4 regions of the Streptomyces sp. NPDC057682 genome follow, and region 1 is predicted to be linked to each of the others. Evidence: riboswitches for the same ligand, from Rfam matches in the RefSeq annotation. Region 1 holds a riboswitch; each other region holds the start of a gene.
The links. A riboswitch is a leader RNA that binds a small molecule or an ion and turns the genes downstream of it on or off. The one in region 1 is predicted to bind cyclic di-AMP.

Region 2: linked by a shared signal. The riboswitch ahead of ACFVDM_RS32930 (transglycosylase family protein) and the one ahead of ACFVDM_RS17250 (NlpC/P60 family protein) in region 1 are both predicted to bind cyclic di-AMP.
Region 3: linked by a shared signal. The riboswitch ahead of ACFVDM_RS14435 (peptidoglycan DD-metalloendopeptidase family protein) and the one ahead of ACFVDM_RS17250 (NlpC/P60 family protein) in region 1 are both predicted to bind cyclic di-AMP.
Region 4: linked by a shared signal. The riboswitch ahead of ACFVDM_RS28615 (M23 family metallopeptidase) and the one ahead of ACFVDM_RS17250 (NlpC/P60 family protein) in region 1 are both predicted to bind cyclic di-AMP.

What each region holds. Positions count from the first base shown of each region.
Region 1 covers NZ_JBHVIN010000008.1:242,221-248,042, forward strand. Annotated here, with positions in the region: gene pcrA (DNA helicase PcrA) at 1-1,672, opposite strand, end outside; cyclic di-AMP (ydaO/yuaA leader) riboswitch at 1,930-2,096, shown strand; gene ACFVDM_RS17250 (NlpC/P60 family protein) at 2,095-3,273, shown strand; gene ACFVDM_RS17255 (hypothetical protein) at 3,340-3,693, opposite strand; gene ACFVDM_RS17260 (NlpC/P60 family protein) at 4,048-5,094, shown strand; gene ACFVDM_RS17265 (GNAT family N-acetyltransferase) at 5,154-5,822, shown strand, end outside.
Region 2 covers NZ_JBHVIN010000022.1:105,601-111,422, forward strand. Annotated here, with positions in the region: gene eno (phosphopyruvate hydratase) at 1-884, opposite strand, end outside; gene ACFVDM_RS32930 (transglycosylase family protein) at 1,172-1,915, opposite strand; cyclic di-AMP (ydaO/yuaA leader) riboswitch at 1,920-2,089, opposite strand; gene ACFVDM_RS32935 (transglycosylase family protein) at 2,391-3,386, opposite strand; gene ACFVDM_RS32940 (cytochrome P450) at 3,500-4,810, opposite strand; gene ACFVDM_RS32945 (nucleoside triphosphate pyrophosphohydrolase) at 4,863-5,822, opposite strand, start outside.
Region 3 covers NZ_JBHVIN010000007.1:33,181-39,002, forward strand. Annotated here, with positions in the region: gene ACFVDM_RS14420 (STM4012 family radical SAM protein) at 1-185, shown strand, start outside; gene ACFVDM_RS14425 (STM4011 family radical SAM protein) at 193-1,107, shown strand; gene ACFVDM_RS14430 (SGNH/GDSL hydrolase family protein) at 1,123-1,959, opposite strand; gene ACFVDM_RS14435 (peptidoglycan DD-metalloendopeptidase family protein) at 2,145-3,089, opposite strand; cyclic di-AMP (ydaO/yuaA leader) riboswitch at 3,095-3,248, opposite strand; gene ACFVDM_RS14440 (tyrosine-protein phosphatase) at 3,738-4,550, shown strand; gene ACFVDM_RS14445 (DUF6126 family protein) at 4,594-4,770, opposite strand; gene ACFVDM_RS14450 (helix-turn-helix domain-containing protein) at 4,817-5,425, opposite strand; gene ACFVDM_RS14455 (aspartate aminotransferase family protein) at 5,502-5,822, opposite strand, start outside.
Region 4 covers NZ_JBHVIN010000017.1:98,347-104,168, reverse strand. Annotated here, with positions in the region: gene ACFVDM_RS28625 (M16 family metallopeptidase) at 1-941, shown strand, start outside; gene ACFVDM_RS28620 (M16 family metallopeptidase) at 968-2,350, shown strand; cyclic di-AMP (ydaO/yuaA leader) riboswitch at 2,602-2,770, shown strand; gene ACFVDM_RS28615 (M23 family metallopeptidase) at 2,784-3,629, shown strand; gene ACFVDM_RS28610 (GntR family transcriptional regulator) at 3,851-4,537, shown strand; gene ACFVDM_RS28605 (HPr family phosphocarrier protein) at 4,756-5,037, opposite strand; gene ACFVDM_RS28600 (GNAT family N-acetyltransferase) at 5,211-5,822, shown strand, end outside.

The DNA.
Region 1 (5,822 bases):
CCGTACGCTCCAGCACGGCCTCCAGCACGACGGCGGGTCCGGCGCCGGACTCGACGATCGTGCGCAGCTCCTCCATCAGCGTGTTGAACCGCTTGACGGCGTTGGCCGAGCGCGCGGCCATCCCGTACGCCTCGTCGACCCGGCGCAGCGCCTGCGGGAAGGAGATCTTCTCGCGCAGGGAGAGGGCGTCGATCATGGCCTCGGCGCGGTCGCCGATGCCGCGCTTGGGGACGTTGAGGATGCGCCGCAGCGGGACGGTGTCCTCGGGGTTGGCGAGGACCCGGAGGTAGGCCAGGACGTCCCGGACCTCCTTGCGCTCGTAGAAGCGCACGCCGCCGACGACCTTGTAGGGCAGGCCGACGCGGATGAAGATCTCCTCGAAGACACGGGACTGCGCGTTGGTCCGGTAGAAGACGGCGACGTCGCCGGCCTTCGCCTCGTCCGTGTCGGTCAGCCGGTCGATCTCGTCGGCGACGAACTGGGCCTCGTCGTGCTCGGTGTCCGCGACGTAGCCGGTGATCCGGGCGCCGGTGCCGGCCTTGGTCCAGAGGTTCTTGGGACGGCGGCTCTCGTTGCGCTCGATGACCGCGTTGGCCGCGGAGAGGATCGTCTGCGTGGAGCGGTAGTTCTGCTCCAGCAGGATGGTGGTCGCGTCCGGGTAGTCCTCCTCGAACTGGAGGATGTTGCGGATGGTGGCGCCGCGGAAGGCGTAGATCGACTGGTCCGCGTCACCCACGACGCACAGCTCGCCGGGGGCGTCGTCGGGGCCCGTGGGGCCGACCAGCTCCCGTACGAGGGTGTACTGCGCGTGGTTGGTGTCCTGGTACTCGTCGACGAGGACGTGGCGGAAGCGGCGGCGGTAGTGCTCGGCGACGTCGGGGAACGCCTGGAGCAGGTGGACCGTCGTCATGATGATGTCGTCGAAGTCCAGCGCGTTGGCCTCGCGCAGCCGGGCCTGGTACAGCGTGTAGGCCTGGGCGAGGGTCTTCTCGAAGCCGTCGGCGGCCTGGCCGGCGAAGGTCTCCTCGTCGATCAGCTCGTTCTTCAGGTTCGAGACCTTCGCCGTGAACGACTTCGGCGGGAAGCGCTTGGGGTCGAGGTCCAGGTCGCGGCAGACCAGGGCCATCAGGCGCTTGGAGTCGGCGGCGTCGTAGATCGAGAACGAGGACGTGAAGCCGAGCTTCTTCGACTCCCGGCGCAGGATGCGGACGCAGGCGCTGTGGAAGGTCATGACCCACATGGCGTTGGCCCGGGGCCCGACGAGCTGTTCGACGCGCTCCTTCATCTCGCCCGCGGCCTTGTTGGTGAAGGTGATCGCGAGGATCTGGCCCGGGTGCACCCCGCGCTCGGCCAGCAGATGGGCGATGCGGTGGGTCAGCACCCGGGTCTTGCCGGAGCCGGCCCCGGCGACGATGAGCAGCGGGGAACCGGAGTGCACCACGGCGGCGCGCTGCTCGGTGTTCAGCCCGTCGAGCAGTGCGGCGGCGTCGATGACGGGGCGGTGGGCGCCGTCCCGGTAGTACGCCTCGCGGGGCGGCGGGGGCCCGTCGTACACGCCCGCGAAGAGGTCCTCCGGCACCTCTTCGGGCGCGGAGTCCTCGGGGGGCGGCGGGGGCCCTTCCTCCGGTTGCTGGAGGCCGGCCAGGAAGCTGTCGTCAAAGAGGCTGCTCATCGCTGTACGAGTCTAGGCGGGCGCACTGACAGGTGGGGGCGGAGTGGTGAACAGCTCACCTTCGCCCGATACGCAGGGCGACCGTCGGGCCGCTCCCGGTAAGGGAAACGCCGGTCGGAGGCACCCCCGGCACCCCGATCCGGCAAGGTCACAAAAACGTATCGGGCATATCGAACACCAACCTTCACAGGGGCACCATGAGTTGGCTAGCGTGCTCCGTCGGGCGGCCCGTACCCCCAGAGGCGATCCACGCCGAGCGGGCGGCCACGCCGAATCCGGGCTGCGCGCACGAGGCGCCCGGAACCGGGGACCCACACGAAGCACCGGGGTGAATCGGTCCGCAACCCCCACCTGGACCGTAGGGCAGCCTTCCGTTCCGCCCGAACCCGACAGCTAACCCGGTAGGCGGTCCACGGAAGGAGATGCAGACCTTGGCGTCGCATCGCAAACCGCGCACCCGGGTGCGCACCACCGGCCCCGCCGTCGGGATCACGACCGCCGCTCTCGCGTCCGTGACCCTGCTGTCGTCGCAGAGCGCGCTGGCCGCGCCGGCCCCCAAGCCGAGCATCGAGGACGTCCAGAAGAAGGTCGACGACCTCTACCGGCAGGCGGGGACCGCGACCCAGCAGTACAACCAGGCGAAGGAGTCGACCGCCGCCCAGAAGTCCAAGGTGGACACGCTCCTGGACGACGTCGCCAAGCGGACCGAGAAGCTCAACGAGGCCCGCAGGACGCTCGGCACCTATGCCGCCGCCCAGTACCGGGGCGGCGCCCTCGCGCCGACCGCCACGTTCTTCCTGGCCGACGACCCGCAGTCGTTCTTCGACCAGAACCACCTCATGGACCGGATGACCGAGCGCCAGACCAAGGCGGTCTCGGACTTCCGTACGCAGCAGGCGAAGGCGTCCAAGCAGCGGGCCGAGGCCGTGAAGAGCCTGGAGACGCTCACCGAGTCCCAGGCGGCGCTGCGGACCAGCAAGCAGGCCGTCCAGACGAAGCTGTCCGAGGCCCGGACGCTGCTGTCGAAGCTGACCGCCGAGGAGAAGGCGCGGCTGGCCGAGCTGGAGCGGAAGAAGGAGGCCGAGGCCAAGCGCAAGGCCGCGGAGCTGGCGAAGAAGCAGGCCGCCGCGAAGGCCGAGGCCGACCGCAAGGCCGAGGAGGCAGCCGAGGCCGCCAAGCAGAGCGGCGGCGGCACGGACGCGGGCAGCGGCACCGGAACCGGTACGGGCACCGGCTCGGACAGCAGCGCCACGACGAAGGCCGACAAGGTCATGGCGTTCGCCGAGGCCCAGATGGGCAAGCCGTACGTGTGGGGGGCGACCGGCCCCGCCTCGTACGACTGCTCGGGGCTGACCCAGGCCGCGTGGAAGGCCGCCGGGGTCGACATCCCGCGGACCACCTGGGACCAGGTGAACATCGGCACCCGGGTCGCCACGGCGGATCTGCGCCCCGGTGACCTGGTCTTCTTCTACGACGACATCAGTCACGTCGGCATCTACAAGGGCGACGGCATGATGATCCACGCGCCGAAGCCCGGGGCGAACGTGCGCGAGGAGTCGATCTACTACATGCCGATCTACGGAAGCGTGCGCCCGGCCTGACGGGTCCGCGTCCGAGACGCCGAGGGGCCGGCCCGTGAACGGACCGGCCCCTCGGCGTCTCGGCGCTCAGGTCCAGAGCGTGGCGATGAAGATGTTGACGACGGTCAGTCCGCCGACGGCGGCGAAGAGGCCCTTGTCGACCTTCTCCTCGTCGCGCTTGACGTACACGATCCCGAGGATGACGACCAGGATCAGCAGCTTGATGCCGATCTTCACGTTGTTCACCGGGTGGTCGTCGGCCTGGTCGAGCCCGACGAGGGCGATCCCGGTGACGAGCATGGTCAGCGCACCGTGCAGCATCGCCGGGACGAACCGCGCCGTGCCGGCCCCCATGGCCTTCATCTGGGTGAGGAATCCGCCCAGCAGGGAGGCGATGCCGATGATGTGCAGGGCGACGAAGACATCGATGAGTACGCGCATGGCTCCGCAGCCTAGCCGCGCCCATACCAGCACCCGGCAGCCAGGTGGGCCTTCCTGACCGTTTGACCGGAGGATGCACGAATTGCCTGACTCTGGTGCGGTATTTCCGGTCATCAAGGAACAACGCAACGCCAAATTCAGACAATAGCGGTCATTACAACTCCTGCCCGTGCCCCGGGTTTAGCGTCCCGTCCAGGTGACCCCCCACCACCGGCCCCCGTGCGGGGCGGTGCGCCGGCGGTCGCCCCGCCGGGTCCCGCGGCGGGCCGCACCCCCTGTGCGCGGTCCCCCGCGGGAGCGGCGGGCCCGCCGGTAGGCCCCGGCGGGCAGTCGCAAGGAAGGACGCCCGCCCTCGTGGCAGCGCACCGCAAGACCAAGCAGCGCCCGCACACCGGCACTGCTGCCCGCACCGCCGCGACGCTGGCCCTCGCCGGGGCCGCGACGGCCGCCGCGTTGCCGGGACCGGCGCACGCCGATCCCGCCCCCACCGCCGCCCAGGTCAAGGCCCGGGTCGACCGGCTCTACCGGGAGGCGGAGGCCGCCACCGAGCAGTACAACGGCGCCAAGGAGAAGGCCGCCGCCACCGCCCGCTCCGTGGACGCCCTGCGCGACGAGGCCGCCCGCCGGACCGAGCGGCTCAACACCGCGCGGCAGGCCCTCGGTGCCTACGCCGCCGCGCAGTACCGTTCCTCCGGCATCGACCCCGCCCTGCAGCTGGCCCTCTCCTCCGACCCGGACCAGTACCTCCGCCGCGCCGCGTACGTCGAGCGGGCGGGCGAACGCCGCGCCACCGAGCTGCGCACCGTGCGGCGCCAGGTCGCCGACGTCGCCCAGGTCCGCGCCGAGGCCGCCGGGCAGCTGCGCGAGCTGGCCGCCCGCCGGGCCGCCCTGAAGGAACACAAGGACACCGTCCGCGCCAAGCTCGCCGAGGCCCGGCGCCTCCTGGCCCGGCTGACCCCGGCCGAGCGCGCCGCCTTCGACGCCTCGGAGGGCGGCCGGGGCGACGTCCACGCCGGCCGGGGCGCCCCGCGCGGTCTGACCGCCGCACCGGGCAGCCGCGCCGCGCAGGCCGTCGCCTTCGCCTACACCGCCCTGGGCAAGCCCTACGTCTGGGGCGCCACCGGCCCGTCCTCCTTCGACTGCTCCGGGCTCACCCAGGCCGCCTGGCGCGCCGCCGGTGTCTCGCTGCCCCGCACCACGTACACCCAGATCAACGCCGGCCGGCGGGTGTCGCGCTCCGAACTCGCCCCGGGGGACCTGGTGTTCTTCTACTCGGGCATCAGCCACGTCGGGCTGTACATCGGCAACGGGCGGATGATCCACGCCCCGCGCCCCGGCGCCCCGGTCCGCATCGCGCCCATCGACCAGATGCCCTTCGCGGGGGCCACCCGGGTGGCGTAGGCTCCCGGGCCCGGCCCGATCCGCCGGCCCAGACCCAACGGCCCGAAGGACACCCGCACATGCCGATGGACGCCGACGTCCAGCACCATGCCCGCACCCTCGCACTGCGCTCCCCGGACCATGTCCGGGTCGGGCCGTTCGTGATCCGCTACAACCCGAAGTGGTCGCTGAAGTACGCCAACTACGCGATCCCCGACCAGGACGCCGAGCCGACGCCCGGCGAACTCGACGCGCTCGTCGCGGCCTTCCGCGAGCGGGACCGGATGCCGCGGCTGGAGTTCCTGCCCGGTTCGGCGCCCGCCGTCGAACCGGCGCTGCTCGCCGCCGGGTTCACCGTGGAGAACCGCGCCCCGATCCTCGCCTGCGCCCCCGGTGAGCTGGTGGACCCGAAGCCGGTCGCGGATCTGGCCGTGGCGGAACCGGCCACCGGAGCCGAGTTCGCCGCTGCCGCGCTCGTCCAGCACCTGGGCTACGGCGGCGAGGGCGAGCCCGAGGAGGGCACCGCCGCATGGCTGCGCGACGCGGTGGCCGGGGGCGGGGTCGCCGCGCTCGCCACGGTCGGCGGCGTCCCGGCCGGCGCCGGCGGCTGCTCGGTCCCGGTCGACGGGCTCAGCGAGCTGGCGGGTCTGGCGGTCGGTGCGGAGTTCCGCCGCCGGGGCATCGGGGCCGCGCTCTCCGCGCATCTGACCCGGACCGCGTTCGAGCGGAGCTGCCGGGTGGTGTGGCTG
Region 2 (5,822 bases), on a different contig from region 1:
TTCCAGCCGGCCCAGTCGTCCTCGTACAGCGGGTCCTCGATGGAGACCAGCGGGTACGCGGAGACGAGCTCCTCGTAGTACTCGGTCATCTCGGCGGCCGAGCGGGACTTGCCCTCGAACTCGTACTTTCCGTCCTTGTAGAACTCCGAGGCGGCGACGTCGAGCGCGAGAGCGATGTCCTTGCCCGGGGCGTAGCCGGCCTCCTTGATGGCCTCGACGATGAGGTCCAGGGCGGCGCGGTTCGACTCCAGGTTCGGCGCGAAGCCGCCCTCGTCGCCGAGACCGGTGGAGAGGCCCTTGGTCTTCAGGACCTTCTTCAGGGTGTGGTAGACCTCGGCACCCCAGCGCAGGGCCTCGGAGAAGGACTCCGCGCCGATCGGGGCGATCATGAACTCCTGGATGTCCACGTTGGAGTCCGCGTGCGAACCGCCGTTGAGGATGTTCATCATCGGAACGGGCAGCAGGTGCGCGTTCGGGCCGCCGAGGTAGCGGAAAAGCGGCAGGTCCGAGGCCTCGGAGGCGGCGTGGGCCACGGCGAGCGAGACGCCGAGGATGGCGTTGGCGCCCAGCGAGCCCTTGTTCTCGGTGGCGTCCAGGTCAAACATCGCCTGGTCGATCAGGCGCTGCTCGGTGGCGTCGTAGCCGACCAGCTCCGGGCCGATCTGCTCGATGACGGCGAGGACGGCCTTCTCGACGCCCTTGCCCTGGTAGCGGTTGGGGTCTCCGTCGCGAAGCTCGATGGCCTCGAAGGCACCGGTGGAGGCGCCGGACGGAACGGCAGCACGGCCGGTGCTGCCGTCGTCGAGGCCGACCTCGACCTCGACCGTGGGGTTTCCGCGGGAGTCGAGGATTTCCCGGGCTACGACGACGTCGATGGACGGCACGAGGCATCTCCTTCTGGGATATGACGCTTGGGGTGCGGGGCCACGTGGGCCTTGCGACAAGAGCCTAACCGGCCCGGCGGCCTGCGTCGGCCGACCGCCCGACCCCTGGGACGAAAAAGGACCCAAGGGCATGCACAACGGGACGAAAGGGCAGAAATTTACTGACTGGTAACTACAACAGTTGAACGGTCCCCGGCCCGAACGAGCGGACCCCGGCCCGGCACGCACGGGGGGAGGGTGCGCGCCGGGCCGGGGCGTCCGGAGTCAGCGACGAGGAGGGATCGCGACTACTTGGTCAGGTGGAGCTGCTGGCCCGGGTAGATCAGGTCGGCGTCCTTGACGATGTCCTTGTTCAGCTCGAACAGGGCCTGCCAGCCGCCCTCGACGTCATGGGCGGCGGCGATCTCGCTCAGCGAGTCGCCGGTGACGACCTTGTACTCGCCGTCACCCTTGGCGACCTTCTGGCCGGTCGGGGTGGTGACGGTCTTCGCGGCCTTCTTCGGCTCGCTCTTCGCCGGGGCGGGGGTGCGGTCCGAGCGGTTGGTGGCCGGGGCCTCGGTGCGCTCGGCCTGCTTCTGGGGCGCGGCCTCCTGCTTGGGGGCCTGCTCGGTCTTGGCGGCGGAGGAGCCGGTGTCGACGCCCGGGTCGACACCGTCGTTGGTCAGGTTGCCGGCACCGGCGCAGGCCCAGGCGCCCGGACCCTGGAGGGCGAGGAGCTTCTCGGCGGTGGCGATCTGCTGGGCCTTGGTGGCCAGGTCGGCACGGGGCGCGTACTGGGTACCGCCGGCGGCGGCCCAGCTGGACTGGGAGAACTGCAGGCCGCCGTAGTAGCCGTTGCCGGTGTTGATGGACCAGTTGCCACCGGACTCGCACTGGGCGACGGCGTCCCAGGTGGCCACCGAGGCGGCGGAGGCACCGGTCGCGCCCATCAGCGGGACGGCGACGGCGGCACCGGCGACACCGGCGAGCGTGGCGATCCGGACGGCCTTGGAGGGGCGGCGGTGCTTGTTGGCCTTGCGGTTGAGCAGCATCGAGTCTTCTCCTCACCGACGCCTGCGAGGTGAGCTGTCGGGTTCGGGCCTAGTGAGTTGCCCGGTCGCACGTCCTAGCGTGCGACTTCACCCCAAGCCGGTCCCGGCGTCCTGCGACGTCCGGCTCCGGCGCCTACCTGGGTCCCCCGCTCCTGCCTACGGCGCTTTCGCGTCTGTTCCCTCCGACCGACGGCAGGATTCGGCGTGACGGTCGACGGGGCCCGCGGTGCGAGCGGTTCAGACCGTAAACACACCCAACCCCGACATTCAAAGACGGACATACCGGAAAAACATCCCTTACTTGCATCTGACAAACCTACATTTGCGCAGGTCGGAACGGATGCGACGGGACCTCCCGGACACAACACGCCAGTTCACGCAAAGAGACCTATGTCTCACTTGGTCGAAAGTGGGACATAGGCCTCTGAACTACCCCGGAATCCGGGGCTTTTTCAGCCGGTGGACCGGGCCGGACTCACTCGGCCGGTGCACCGAGGTCGAGGCTCTGGCCAGGCAGGATCAGGTCGGGGTCGGAGCCGATCTCGTCCTTGTTGGTCTCGTAGAGCGCCGTCCAGCCGCCGGGCAGCTCGTGCTCCTGCGCGATCGCCCAGAGGTTGTCGCCGGTCCGGACGGTGTACGTGCCGTCGGCCGTCGCGACCCCGGCGTCGCGGGCACCGGTCGTGCCGCGCGAGGTGTGCCGCCCCGTGTCGCGGTCCCCGTCGGTGCCGGTCCGCCGGGTCTCCTCGGGTGCGGGCGCGCCGCGGTGCTTGCCGCCCTGCCCGCTGTTCCCGGCCTGCTCCCCGTCGCCCCGCGCCGCGCCGGAGGCGTCCGCCCCCGAGGCGTCCCGCGCGTCCCCGGCCCCGGCCGACGGCGTCGCCGACGGGGAGGCGGAGGCGTCCGGCTTGGCGTGCTTGCCGCGCGAGGCGTCCGCGCCCTCGCCCTTGCCGCCGTTGCCGCCCTGGTCGCCCTTGCCGTCCGCGGAGGCGTCGCCCGTGGCCCCGGCCTCCGCCGAGGGGTCGGCGCTCGCGCTGCCGGACGGGTCGGCGGAGGGCTGGTCGGACGGGAGGCCGCCCGGGTCCACCCCCGGCAGGCCGGTGTCCGTGGCGAGCCCGGAGACGACCGCGCAACTGGGCCACGCCTTCGGGCCCCGGTCCGCCAGCACCTTCTCGGCGACGGCGATCTGCTGCGAGCGGCTGGCGAGGTCGGCGCGCTCGGCGTAGGACTCGCCGCCGTACGCCTTCCAGAGCTCCGGGGAGAACTGGAGGCCGCCGTAGGAGCCGTTGCCGAGGTCGGCGCTCCACATCCCGCCGCTCTCGCACTCGGCCACCCGGTCCCAGGTCGAGGCGTCCGCCGCGTGGGCGCCCGCGGCGCCGAGCAGCGGGATGGCGATGGCCGAGCCGGTCACGCCTGCGGCGACGACGATGGCGGGAGCCTGTCGGGGACGACGGTGCCTGCCGTTCGCGGAGCCCATGGGGATGCCTTCCGTGTGACGGGTGGGTCGAACGGTGAACCTAGCGGGACTCGAACGGATGTCACAAGTCGATGCAGCGCAGATCACGCCGACATCACAGAGTTGACAGAAAGTCACCTTCCGCCCGTGCCCGCTTCCGGACCGAACTCGACCGGAAGTGTGCGCAGTCCGCGCATGATCAGCCCGCCACGCCAGCGCAAATCGGCTGATTCCCCGGCAAGCCGGAGGTCCGGCAGGCGTTTCAGCAGCGTGGCGAGGGCCGTCTGGCCCTCCAGCCGGGCGAGCGGGGCCCCGAGGCAGTAGTGGATGCCGTGCCCGTACCCCAGGTGCGGGTTGTCACGCCGCGCGAGGTCCAGCGTGTCCGGCCCCTCGAAGCGCGCCGGGTCCCGGTCGGCGGCGGCCAGCACCACGAGCACCGGATCGCCCTCGGCCACCCGCTGCCCGCCGATGGTCAGCGCCTCGGTGGCGTACCGCCAGGTCGCCAGCTCCACCGGCCCGTCGTACCGCAGCAGTTCCTCGATCCCGGTCGCCAGCAGCTCCGTCTCCCCCGCGGCCAGCGAACGCTGGAGCCGGGCGCGCTGCTCCGGATGGCCGAGCAGGGTGTGGACCCCGTTCCCGATCAGGTTCACGGTCGTCTCGAACCCCGCGAACAACAGGATGAAGGCCATCGCGGCGGCCTCGTTCTCCGTCAGGTGCTCGCCGTGGTCGCTCGCCCGGATGAGCCCCGAGATCAGGTCGTCGCCCGGGTCCTCGCGCTTGCGGTGGATCAGTTCCAGGAGGTAGTTCCGCATCTTCTTCACGGAACGCGCCACCCCGCCGCGCGGCCCACCGCCGTGGCGGATCATCATGCCCGCCCAGTCCCGGAAGTCGTCCTGGTCCTCGGGCGGCACGCCCAGCAGGTCGCAGATCGCGTAGATGGGGAGCGGGAAGGCGAACTCGTGGATCAGGTCCGCCTCCCCCTTCGCGGCGAAGCCGTCGATCAGCCGGTCCGTCAGCTCCTGGACGCGGGGCGCGAACGCGGCGACCCGGCGCGGGGTGAACGCCTTGGAGACGAGCCGGCGCAGCCGGGTGTGGTCGGGCGGGTCGATGTTCAGCAGATGCGTCATCAGCTCCGCCTTGCGCTCCCCCGGGATGCCCGTCTTCCCCTTGGCCTGGGCGGACCCGGCGTGGTGGGCCGGGTTCTTGGAGAGCCGGGCGTCGGCGAGCGCCTGCCGGGCGTCCGCGTACCGCGTCACCAGCCAGGCCTCGACGCCGCTGGGCAGCGTGGTGCGGTGCACGGGGCTGTGCGTACGCAGCCAGGCGTACGCGGGGTACGGATCGGTCGCGAACTCCCAGGTGAAGAGTTCGGGCGCGGGCGGGACGGTGGTGTCGGACCCGCCGTGGGCGGGGCATCCGGGCGGGGCGTCGGCGGGGTGGTCGTTCACCCCCCGACGTTATCCGCTGCCCGGGACGAGGCCTCCGGGCCCTCCGCGGCCCCTACTCCGCGCCGTCCGCGCTCTCCTCACCGTCCGCGCCGTCCACGCCCTCCGCGGCGCGGATGGCGTCCCGGTAGGCGCGGCCCGCGGCGCGCAGGGCGGCCTCCGGGTCGACACCCTCCTCCTGGGCCCGGACGGCGAGGGCGAGCAGCCGGTGGCCGAGGGCGTCGGCGCCGCTCCCCCCGGCCGCTCCGGGCAGCGGGACATCGAGTCCGGCGGTACGGGCCCGGCTCGCGAGCTTCGCGGCGAGCGCCAGGCCGGGCTGGCCGAGCGGCACCCCGTCGGTGACGGACGCGCGCTGCTTCTCGACGGCCTTGGTGCGCAGCCAGTGGGCGTGGACGTCCTCGGGGGTCTCGGCGGTGGCGTCGCCGAAGACGTGCGGGTGGCGGTGGATCAGCTTCTCGATGAGCGTGCCGGCGACGTCGTCCACGGAGAACGGCTCCTGCGCGTCCTCCTCCGCGATGCGGGCGTGGAAGACGACCTGGAGGAGGACGTCGCCCAGTTCCTCGCGCAGTTCCTCGCGGGTGCCGTCCTCGATCGCCTCGACGAGTTCGTACGCCTCCTCGATGGCGTACTTGGCGAGGCCCCGGTGGGTCTTCTGCGAGGTCCAGGGGCACTCACGGCGGATCCGGTCCATGACCCGGACGAGATCGAGGAGCCGGGCGCCCGGCAGGTCGTACGAACCGGGCAGCAGCTCCAGCTCCGGCATCCGCACCCGCCCCGAGCCGGCCAGCCGGGCCAGTCCGTCGGTCAGCGGCCCGTCGCCCTGTCCGCCGGTGAGGACGACGACGGTGTGCCCGCCCGCACACGCGTCCACCAGCTCCTGGGCGCCGGGAACGCCGGGGGTGACGGCGACCCCGGCCTCGCGCAGATACGGCAGCTGCTCGCGGGCGTCCTCCGCGCAGTGCACCCGGCCGGCCGCGTGCAGGGCCTGCCAGGCGGGCCAGGACAACAGTCCGGG
Region 3 (5,822 bases), on a different contig from region 1:
CGCCGTACGAGGACTTCCCCGCCGAGCTGGCCCGCTTCGAGGAGCGCGGCTGGCTGGATCCGGCGGCTCCCGCGCGGGGGCTGCTGCGGCTGACGGCCGAGGGGCTGGCGTATTCGGACGCGCTGGGCCCGGAGCTGTTCTCCCCCGCCGTGCGGGCCGCGATGGCCGCGTACGAGACGAGGTGAGCGGGGCGTGGACCTGACGATCCTGTACCGGGGCCCGCTGGCCTCGTGCGACTACGACTGCCCGTACTGCCCGTTCGCCAAGCGCCGCGACAGCCGGGAGCAGCTGCGGGCGGACCGGGCCGCGCTGGAGCGGTTCACCGCCTGGGTGGCGGAGCAGACCGGGGACCGGATCTCGGTGCTCTTCACTCCATGGGGCGAGGGGCTGGTGCGGTCCTGGTACCGCCGGGCGATGGTCGAGCTGGCCGGGCTGCCGCAGGTGCGCCGGGTCGCGATCCAGACCAACCTCGGCGGCCGTACGCGCTGGCTGGCCGAGGCGGGCGCGGCGGGCCGCGAGAAGATCGCGCTGTGGTGCACGTACCACCCGGGGCAGACGCCGTACGAACGGTTCCTGGGCCGCTGCGAGGAGCTGGGGGCGCTGGGGATCCGTTACAGCGTGGGGGTGGTGGGGCTCGACGGGCATCTGGTCGAGGCGCGGCGGCTGCGCGCGGCGCTGCCCGAGGAGGTCTATCTCTGGATCAACGCCGCCGAGGGCGTGACCTACACGGACGAGGAGGCCGGGCGGTGGACCGAGATCGATCCGCTGTTCCCGTACAGCCGCCATCCGCACCGCTCGGCCGGGCTGCCCTGCCGGACCGGTGAGTCGGTGATCTCGGTCGACGGCGAGGGGACGGTGCGCCGCTGCCACTTCGTCCGCGCGGAGCTGGGCAACCTGTACGACGGGAGCTACCGGGCGGCGCTGCGGCCCCGTGCCTGTCCGCGGGCGGTGTGCGACTGCCACATCGGGTACGTCCATCTGGAGACGCTGCCCCTGTACGACGTCTTCGCGGGCGGGGTGCTGGAACGCGTTCCGGCGGTGCCGCCGTCCCGGCTCCTGCCGCTGTCCCCCGTCCCCCCGGCCGGGGTGCCGGCCCTGGGCGACTGAGGACAGCGGGGCCGGTCAGAGCGGCAGCAGATCGGGGCGCTTGGCCTCGACGTGGTCGCCGGAGGACTCGCCGCGCAGCCGTCGGCCGATCCACGGCACGAGGTATTCGCGCGCCCAGTGGATGTCGTCCCGGCGCACTTCGAGCGTGCCGCGCGGGTCCTGCGGCGGCCAGGCCTGGTCCGGGTCGGCGGGCACCTCGTAGCCGAGGACCTGGGCGGCGCGCAGGGCGACCCGCGTGTGCCCCTCGGCCGAGAGGTGCAGCCGGTCGTCGTCCCAGGCCCGCCGGTCCTGGACCGAGCGCAGCGACCACAGGTCGAGCACCGGGCAGTCGTAGCGGTCGGCGATGGCCCGCACATGGGCGGTGTACGTGGCGATCTTGCCGCGCAGATGGCGCAGGACCGGTACCCCGCGGGTGTCGAAGCCGGTGGTCACCATCACGGTGCCGACCGCGCCGGTCAGATCGGCGACCGCGCGCTCGAAGCGCTCGGCCACGTCGTCCGGGTCGGTGCCCGGCCGGATGATGTCGTTGCCGCCGGCACAGAAGCTCACCAGGTCGGGGGCGAGTTCCTTGGCGCGCGGCACCTGCTCCTCGACGATCTGGTCGAGGAGGCGTCCTCGTACGGCGAGATTGGCGTAACGGAAGTTCCCGTGGGCCGTTCCGGGGTCGGGGAACTGGTCCGGGAGCTGGTCCGCGAGGAGGACCGCGAAGCGGTCCGCCCAGCCGACGAAGGTTCCGTCGGGGCCGGGGTCGCCGACGCCCTCGGTGAAGCTGTCGCCAATCGCCGCGTACGACTCGATGGCGCCCTGTCGTCGTCCGGCGCCCTGCTTGATGTTGTTCGAATCGTCTGCCACAAGGGCATATCCTGCACCGCCGAATGTGACCTACGCGACCGTAATAAGGGGTTGACGGGTGGTGAGATAGACCACCCGGTCAGGTTTTGGTAAAGGGGGAATAAGCAGAGGGACGGTGCGCCGCCGCGCACCGTCCCTCTGCTTATTGCCGGGTCCGGTTCACCGGACCCCTACTGCCAGGGGAATCAGACGTTGATCCCGTGCGACGCCAGGTAGGCGATCGGGTCGATGTCCGAGCCGTACTCCGGGCCCGTGCGGACCTCGAAGTGGAGGTGCGGGCCGGTGGCGTTGCCGGTGGAGCCGGAGAGGCCGACCTGCTGGCCCGCGGTCACGGTCTGGCCCGCCGAGACGGAGAGCGAGGACATGTGGCCGTACTGGGAGTAGTGGCCGTCGGCGTGCTTGATGACGACCTGGTTGCCGTACGCGCCGCCCCAGCCGGCGGTGACGACGGTGCCGGAGGTGATGGCCTTCACGCTGGTGCCGGTGGAGACGGGGAAGTCGATACCGGTGTGGCTGCCGCTGGACCAGTTGGAGCCGGAGGCGCGGTAGGCGGTGGTGTGGTTGCCCGGGACCGGGTGGACGTAACCCGAGTCGTTGCTCTGGGTGGCCGGGGCGGTGCTCTCCTGGGCGTCCGAGGAGCCGGACGACGCCGGGGCCTTGGTCGCGGGGGCCTTGGACTCGGCGGCGGCCGGGGCCTTGGCCGGGGTCTTCGCGGCGGGGGCCTTCGCGGCGGCGGACGCACCGGCGGAGTGGCCCCAGCTCTTCGCACCGAGGGTCAGCTTCATCCCCGGGAAGATCAGGCTCGGGTTCTCGCCGACGACCTCGCGGTTGTCCTGGTACAGCTTCTGCCAGCCGCCCTTGACGTGGTGCTCGGCGGCGATCTTCGAGAGGTAGTCGCCGGAGACCACGGAGTAGGTGGTGGTGCCGGCCTGGTGGGCGGCGACCGGCTTGGCCGGGGTGGCGTGCGCGGCGGCGGCCGTCTTCGCGGCGGGAGCGGTCTGCTCCGCGGCACTGGCACCGGTGGCACCGAGCAGCGGGAGGGCGATGACGGCTCCGCCGGCGCTGGCGACGACGACGCCGCGGGCGATGGTGCTGGACTTGGGACGGCGGTGCTTACCCGAGATGGGCATGAAGGATTTCCTCTCCGGCGCCTGCGAGGTGAGCTGTCGGGTTCGGACTGGAGATGTCCGGTCGCGCCGGGCGCGACTTCACCCCGAGCCGTCGGGAATTCCCGGACGGCGGCCTACCTGGTTCCCCCGCTCCTGCCACGCGGTGAGTGAGTGCGAATTCCGGTCGGCGGCAGGATTAGGCGGTCCGTCCGGATTGACATGGAACGTAAGCGAGCCGGGACGGCGGAAACAAGCCATCGCTTCCGCGGCGGATTCCACGCCCGAATCCCGACACGGAATTCCGGTCACCCTCCGTGGATTACGGATCTTGGCTTTCCGCGAGGTGCCGGGGAATACCCCACGGCCGCGCCACCACACACCGTCACGGATATGATCCCGCTCACGAGGGCCCGGCCATCTCCCGTGCAATCAGGGCACGTTCGACCAAATACACCAAATCGGACATGTCATGGCCATCGCCCCTCCCGGACCGGTACTCCGCGGGTACGGCCGGCCTTCCGATCCGGCCCGCGCGGTGCCTCCGGGCACCCGCCACAAGCGCGGAAGAAGGCGGACGCCGAGATGATTGCCCGACGAAACAATGTCGTATCGTCACGGAAGTGAACGCCCCGGCGACCCGCGCCGGCGACCGAGCCTCCAGGAGTGAACGTGACGCAGCAGCTGCCGCAGACCCCGCCGACGGAGCCCGAGCTGACCGGGGTCCGCAACTTCCGGGACGTGGGCGGGCTCCCCGCCGCCGACGGGCGCCGGGTGCGTTTCGGACGGCTCTACCGCAGCGGTCATCTGGCGCACGCGACCCCCGAGGACGCCGCCTTTCTCTCGGGCCTCGGCCTGCACACGGTCTTCGACTTCCGCAACAGCGCCGACCACAAGCTCGACGGACGGGACGTGGAGCTGCCGGGCGTGCGCAATGTGAGCATCCCGCTCAGCGACCCCGCGGACGGAGCCGAGTTCTGGCGGATGGTCCGCGACGGGAACATGTCCGAGCTGCGGTCGATCCTGGCCGACGGCAAGGGCGCCGACCGCATGATCGCCTCGTACCGCCGGACCATCCTGGACCGCACGGCCGAGCACAGCCGGGTGCTGCACGCCCTCGCCGAGGACAGCGTGCCGGCGCTGATGCACTGCGCGGCGGGCAAGGACCGGGCGGGGCTCTCGATCGCCGTGGCCCTGCTCGCGGTCGGCGTCGAGCGCGACGCCATCGAGGCCGACTACCTGAAGTCCAACGACGCCCACCGCCGCTACCGGGTCCGCCGCAGCGACACCTCACCGGCCGGCACCTCGCCCGAGGTGATGGAACTGCTCAACCCGCTCTTCGGCGCCCACCGCGACTACCTGGCCGCGGCCTTCGACACGATCGACTCCACCTGGGGCGGCACCGACCGCTACCTCGCCGACGGGCTGAAGCTCGCCCCGCCGACGCGCGAGCGACTGCGCGAGCGGCTGCTCGACGGGGTCTGACCACAGGCGGGGTCCCCCCGCCCGGCGGGGGCACACCTGACCGCTACTGGTTGTGCATCCCCACGGCGAAGAGCAGGTAGAGGAAACCCGCGATGACGTGCCCGGCCACCAGATAGGCGAAGAGCCTGATGACGAGCCCGCGGGGCATCTTCTTCTCCTGCGGGTCGTAGTTCTTGGTCCGCGCCGGGGTGAGCGGGTCGTAGTTCTCGGAATCCGACATGACGGTTCCTCTCTGCCGGCCCGGGGGCCGGTGGCGGGACGGTGCCTCAGGGACGGTGGACGGCGCCGCCGAGACACAACTCGGCGGCGGGGCTCTGCAGCAGGGTGTGGACGAAGAGCAGTTCGGCACCCTCGCGGCCCGCGGCCGTGATCCGGTGCGGGGTGAGCGAGTCGAAGTGCGCGCTGTCGCCGGGCGCGAGGTCGTGCACGGATTCACCGAGGACGACCCGGAGGTGTCCGGTCAGGACGTACAGCCACTCCTCGCCGGGGTGGACGCGCACCAGATCGCCCTGGGCCCCGTGGGGAACGAGGACGCGCAGTGCCTGCATCGCCCGGCCGGAGCCACCGGCCTGCTGGTACGTCCAGCCGTCGGCCTCGGCGCCTTCGAACCTCCGGCCGCGGACGATCGCGTCACGTTCCGGGGGCATCTCTCCCAGCAGCTCGGAGACCGTCGTACCGTAGATCCTGGCCAGACCGAGCAGCATCGGCAGCGAGGGCTGGCGTCGGCCCGTTTCGAGCCGGGAGAGATGGGCGGGCGAGAGTCCGGCCCGCTGGGCGGCGCTCTCCAGGGTGAGACCACGGCTGCGGCGCAGATCGCGCAGGCGGGGCGCGACCCCGGGCAGCTCGTCGGCCACCCCTCCTTCCGGAGGATTCATACTCTTATTGGGCCAGGAACTTTCCTCGGAGGCAAATTTCTTGCCTCCGAGGCAAATCCCTCCGCGGTCCGGCCGCTCAGCGGTTGGCGACCGCCTGTTTGACCAGGGTGCGCCCGAAGTCCCACATCAGTCCGCCGCCGTTGTGCGCGTCGTCCATCACCGCCGTGAACGCGGTCACGAACCGGTCCACGTCCGCGTCGTCGATCACCAGGGGCGGGATCAGTTTGATCACTTCGAGGTGGTCGCCGGAGACCTGGGTCAGGATGCGGTGCTTCTGGAGCAGGGGGACGACCACCATCTGCGCGAAGAGCCCCTTGCGGGCGGCCTGGAGCATGGTCCAGCGGCTGCGCAGCTTCAGTGAGGACGGCCGGCCGAACTCAATGCCGATCATCAGCCC
Region 4 (5,822 bases), on a different contig from region 1:
TCAAGAACGAGCGCCGCCAGCGCTACGACAACGTTCCGTACGGCACCGCGTTCGAGCGGCTGACCGCCCTCGCCTACCCGGAGGGCCACCCGTACCACCACACCCCGATCGGCTCGATGGCCGACCTGGACGCCGCGACGCTGGAGGACGCCCGGACGTTCTTCCGTACGTACTACGCGCCGAACAACGCGGTGCTCTCGGTCGTCGGCGACATCGACCCCGAGCAGACCCTCGCCTGGATCGAGAAGTACTTCGGATCGATCCCCTCGCACGACGGCAAGCGGCCGCCGCGCGACGGCGCGCTGCCCGGGACCATCGGCGGCGAGCTGCGCGAGGAGGTCCGCGAGGAGGTCCCGGCGAGGGCCCTGATGGCCGCCTACCGGCTGCCCCACGACGGCACCCGCGAGTGCGACGCCGCGGACCTCGCGCTGACCGTGCTCGGCGGCGGCGAGTCGTCCCGGCTGCACAACCGCCTGGTCCGCCGCGACCGGACGGCCGTCGCCGCCGGATTCGGACTGCTGCGCCTGGCGGGCGCCCCCTCGCTCGGCTGGCTGGACGTCAAGACGTCCGGCGGTGTCGAGGTGGCGCAGATCGAGACCGCGGTCGACGAGGAGCTGGCGCGGTTCGCCGAGGAGGGCCCCACCCCCGAGGAAATGGAACGCGCGCAGGCCCAGTTGGAGCGCGAGTGGCTGGACCGTCTCGGTACCGTCGCGGGCCGCGCGGACGAACTGTGCCGGTACGCGGTGCTGTTCGGCGACCCCCAGCTCGCCCTGACCGCCGTGCACCGCGTCCTCGACGTCACGGCCGACGAGGTCAAGGCGGCCGCCAGGGCCCAGCTGCGGCCCGACAACCGGGCGGTCCTGGTCTACGAGCCGGTCGAGCCGGCCGACGAGGCGGACGCCGACACCGACACCGACGCGCACGAGGGGGCGGACCAGTGACCGACGCTGCCGCGACTGGAGTTTCGATGCAGTACCACCCGCAGCCCGCCCCGGGCGCGGCCAAGCCCTGGGCCTTCCCCGCCCCCGAGCGCGGCGCGCTGCCCAACGGGCTCACGGTGCTGCGCTGCCACCGCCCCGGCCAGCAGGTCGTCGCCGTCGAGATCTTCCTCGACGCCCCGCTGGACGCCGAGCCCGCGGGCCTCGACGGCGTCGCCACGATCATGGCGCGGGCCCTGTCGGAGGGCACCGACAAGCGCAGCGCCGAGGAGTTCGCGGCCGAGCTGGAGCGGTGCGGCGCCACCCTGGACGCTCACGCGGACCACCCCGGCCTCCGGGTCTCCCTGGAGGTCCCGGCCTCCCGGCTGCCCAAGGCGCTGGGGCTGGTCGCCGAGGCGCTGCGCGCCCCCGCCTTCGCCGACAGCGAGGTCGAGCGCCTGGTGGGCAACCGCCTGGACGAGATCCCGCACGAGCAGGCGAACCCCGCCCGGCGGGCCGCCAAGCAGCTCTCCAAGGAGCTCTTCCCGGCCACCGCCCGGATGTCCCGGCCGCGCCAGGGCACCGAGGAGACCGTGTCCCGGATCGACGCCGCGGCCGTGCGCGCCTTCTACGACGCCCATGTCCGCCCGTCCACCGCCACCGCCGTGGTCGTCGGTGATCTCACGGACATCGACCTGGACGCGCTGCTCGCCGACACCCTCGGCGACTGGTCGGGCAACACCGTCGAGCCCCGCCCGGCCCCGCCGATCACCGCCGACGACACCGGCCGCGTGGTGATCGTGGACCGTCCGGGCGCGGTGCAGACGCAGCTGCTGATCGGCCGGATCGGCGCCGACCGCCACGACAGCGTCTGGCCCGCGCAGGTGCTCGGCACCTACTGCCTGGGCGGCACCCTGACCTCCCGGCTCGACCGGGTGCTGCGCGAGGAGAAGGGCTACACGTACGGCGTGCGGGCCTTCGCCCAGGTGCTGCGCTCCTCGGCCCCCGACTCGGCCTCCGGGGCGACGGGTGCCTCGACGCTCGCCATCAGCGGTTCGGTGGACACGGAATCCACCGGCCCGGCGCTGGACGACCTGTGGAAGGTGCTGCGCACACTGGCCGCCGAGGGGCTGACGGACGCCGAGCGCGAGACGGCCGTGCAGAACCTCGTGGGGGTCGCCCCGCTGAAGTTCGAGACGGCGGCCTCCGTCGCCGGGACCCTCGCCGACCAGGTCGAGCAGCATCTGCCCGACGACTACCAGGCGACGCTGTACGCCCGGCTCGCCGAGACCGGCACGGTGGAGGCGACCGCCGCCGTCGTGAACGCGTTCCCGGTGGACCGTCTCGTCACGGTGCTGGTGGGGGACGCCTCGCAGATCGCCGAGCCCGTCCGGGCCCTGGGCATCGGAGAGGTGTCGGTCGTCACGGGCTGAGGGCCGGCCGGCCCGGTCGCGTCGCCGACGGACACGTCCGGAGGGAACGGGACCGGGGGAACGGGACCGAGGGATGGACCGCACGGAGAACACTCCGCGCGGTCCATCCCTTTTGTACCTTCTGGGAGGAAAGCTGACTGTTCGCCCTGTGGGATGTGCGACAAATCCGGCTGTCCGTTTGGTCCGCCTCCGTGCCGCCGCTTAGCGTCGGCTCCGCTGTCCGCACCCGTATGCCGCATCCGTGACGTACCGGGCAGCCATCGCCGAGTCCCCCTCAGGCGCGAGCCGGGGGAGCCGGGGACCCACGCAGTCCCTGGGGTGAATCGGACGCCCACGCCCCGGACCGGGGCCACGGCATCCGTAGGAGACCTTCCTGCTCCGAACCCGTCAGCTAACCCGGTAGGCGAGAAGGAAGGAAAGGACCAGCCACTCCATGGCGTTCACCCGTGCCACCGGGAAGCATCGTGCCCCGGGCCGTCTGACCCGCGCCGGTGCGAAGGCCGTCGGCATCGCGACCCTGGCCACCACCGGAGTCGTCGGCGCACTGGCCTCCCCGTCCGTCGCCGCCGACGCCGAGACCCCGTCCGTCGCCGACACCGGCCTCACCCAGGTCATCGCCATCGAGCAGGACCTCGCCGACCGCGTCGGCGCCCAGGCCGAGGCGCAGCAGCACCAGGCCGACGCCGCCGCGAAGAAGAAGGCGAAGGCCGAGGCGGCCGCCAGGAAGAAGGCCGAGGCGAAGAAGAAGGCCGAGCTCCGGGCGGAGGCGAAGAAGAAGGCCCGCGCCGCCGCCGAGGCCCGCGCCGCCGACGCCGAGGAGGCCCGCGAGAGCGCCGCCCGCGCCGCCCGTTCCGCCGAGCGCGCCCGCCTCGGCGCGTACCGGCTCCCCGTCGCAGGGACGTACGTCTCCACCGGCTACAAGTCGAGCGGTTCCCTCTGGTCCTCCGGCAGCCACTCCGGCATCGACTTCCACGCCGCCTCCGGCAGCTCCGTCGTCGCCGTCGGCGCCGGCACGGTCGTCGAGGCCGGCTGGGGCGGCGCGTACGGCAACAACATCGTGCTGCGGATGACGGACGGCACGTACACCCAGTACGGCCACCTGTCCTCGATCGGCGTGTCCGTCGGCCAGGGCGTCGCCGCCGGGCAGCAGATCGGACTCTCCGGCTCCACCGGCAACTCGACCGGTCCCCACCTCCACTTCGAGGCGCGCACCACCCCCTCGTACGGCTCCGACATGGATCCGATCGCCTACCTCCGCGCCCACGGCGTCTCCCTCTGAGACCCGCGACACCCCGAAGGCCCCGGCACGCACCGCCGGGGCCTTCGGCATGTCCGGGCGGTCCGGGCGCGCGGACGGGACACCCGCGCCCGACTCGGCCCGGGGCCAAAAGATATTCATGAATGAACGCCCGGCATCGGAAATGCGACCGCATTGCAATAGAGTCGCGGGACAGGTGTCGATCGGCCGCGATCCGCGGGGACGAGGGCGGGGGTTCGGACATGCGTATTCCAGCGCATTCGGTATGCACGGCCATTCGTGAAGACATTGTGTCGGGTGTCTTCGAACGCGGCAGCCGGCTCACCGAGGAGGTGCTGGCGCGACGGTACGGGGTCTCCCGCGTGCCGGTGCGCGAGGCGCTGCGCACCCTGGAGTCCGAGGGGTTCGTGGTCACCCGCAGACACGCGGGAGCCTGTGTCGCCGAACCCACCGAGCAGGAGGCCGTCGACCTCCTGGAGATGCGGACGCTGCTGGAGCCGCTGGGGGCGGCCCGTGCCGCGCGGCGCCGCACCGAGGCGCATCTGAAGGTGCTCCGGGGCCTGGTCAGACTCGGTCAGGAGCGGGCCAGGCGCGGCGAGGGCGAGGACCTGCGGTCCCTGGGCGCTTGGTTCCACGAGACGCTCGCCCAGGCCTCCGGCAGTCCGGGCCTCATCGCTCTGCTCACCCAGCTCCGTCACAAGATCGCCTGGATGTACACGGCCGACCCGCCGTCCCGGCCGGGCGACGTCTGGGCCGAGTACGGGGCCATCGTGGACGCCGTGGCGCGCGGCGACGCCGAACGGGCCAGGGCCCTCACCGCCCAGCACGCCGAGCGGGCCGGGGCCGCTCACCGGCTGCGCCGTACCGCCTCCGCGGGCAAGGTGAGGAATGCGCAACATCCCGTACACACCCCGAGTGGCCGTTCGTAATGAAGGCGCCGTATACAAAGAGGAGCGGAATTCGAGGGGGGCTTTTCTGCTGCCCTGAATTCGGTTTTCTTTTCAGGGGTGCCGTTATCCGTGCCGAAGGTCGTCGCCGATTCGTCCGGCGGTGATCCGGCGCCCCGGAAAGCGAAAACCGCGCCGCCCCGGTCGGGGGGTGGCGCGGTTTCGGCGCGGAGTGCTCCGGCGGGTGCGGCCGGTCCGGTTCAGACGGTCTCGGGGAGCTCGTCCAGGCCCTCGGCGACCAGCTTGGAGAGGCGGTCCAGGGCGGCGTCGGCGTTCTCCGCGTCGGACGCCAGGACGATCTCCTCGCCGCCCTGCGCGCCGAGGCCGAGCACGGCGAGCATCGAGGCGGCGTTGACCGGGTTGCCGTCGGCCTTGGCGATCGTCACGGGGATGCCGGAGGCCGTGGCGGCACGGACGAAGATGGAAGCGGGGCGGGCGTGCAGGCCCTCGGCCCAACCGACGTTGACGCGGCGCTCAGCCATGGTTCTGCCCTTCACGAATCAATAGTTGTCTAGACCAGTCTCTCATGCAGTGCGCGGTGCTCCGGCCGGGCCGCGCCGCGCACCCTGGCAGGTGCGCCACCGCCGCCCGGCCACCCCAGACTGCCCCGGCCCCGTGCCCCACGCGACCGGTGGCGGCGCCGTAGGCTTTGCGCATGCAGCCCTCTCCGGAGCAGAGTCCGCATCACGCCTACCCCGATCACTGGGAGGCGGACGTGGTGCTCCGTGACGGTGGCACCGCCCGGATCAGGCCCATCACCACGGACGACGCCGAGCGGCTGGTCAGCTTCTACGAGCAGGTCTCCGACGAGTCGAAGTACTACCGGTTCTTCGCGCCCTACCCCCGGCTCTCCGCCAAGGACGTCCACCGCTTCACCCATCACGACTACGTCGACCGGGTGGGCCTCGCGGTCACGGTGGGCGGCGAGTTCATCGCCACCGTCCGCTACGACCGGATCGATGCGACCGGACGCCCCGCCTCCGCGCCCGCCGACGAGGCCGAGGTGGCCTTCCTCGTCCAGGACGCGCACCAGGGCCGTGGAGTCGCCTCCACCCTCCTCGAACACATCGCGGCCGTCGCCCGCGAACGCGGCATCCGGCGCTTCGCCGCCGAGGTGCTGCCCGCCAACACCAAGATGATCAAGGTGTTCCGTGACGCCGGCTACACCCAGCAGCGCAGCTTCGAGGACGGATCCGTCCACCTCACCCTGGACCTCGAACCCACCGCCGAGTCCCTGGCCGTGCAGCGCGCCCGTGAACAGCGTGCC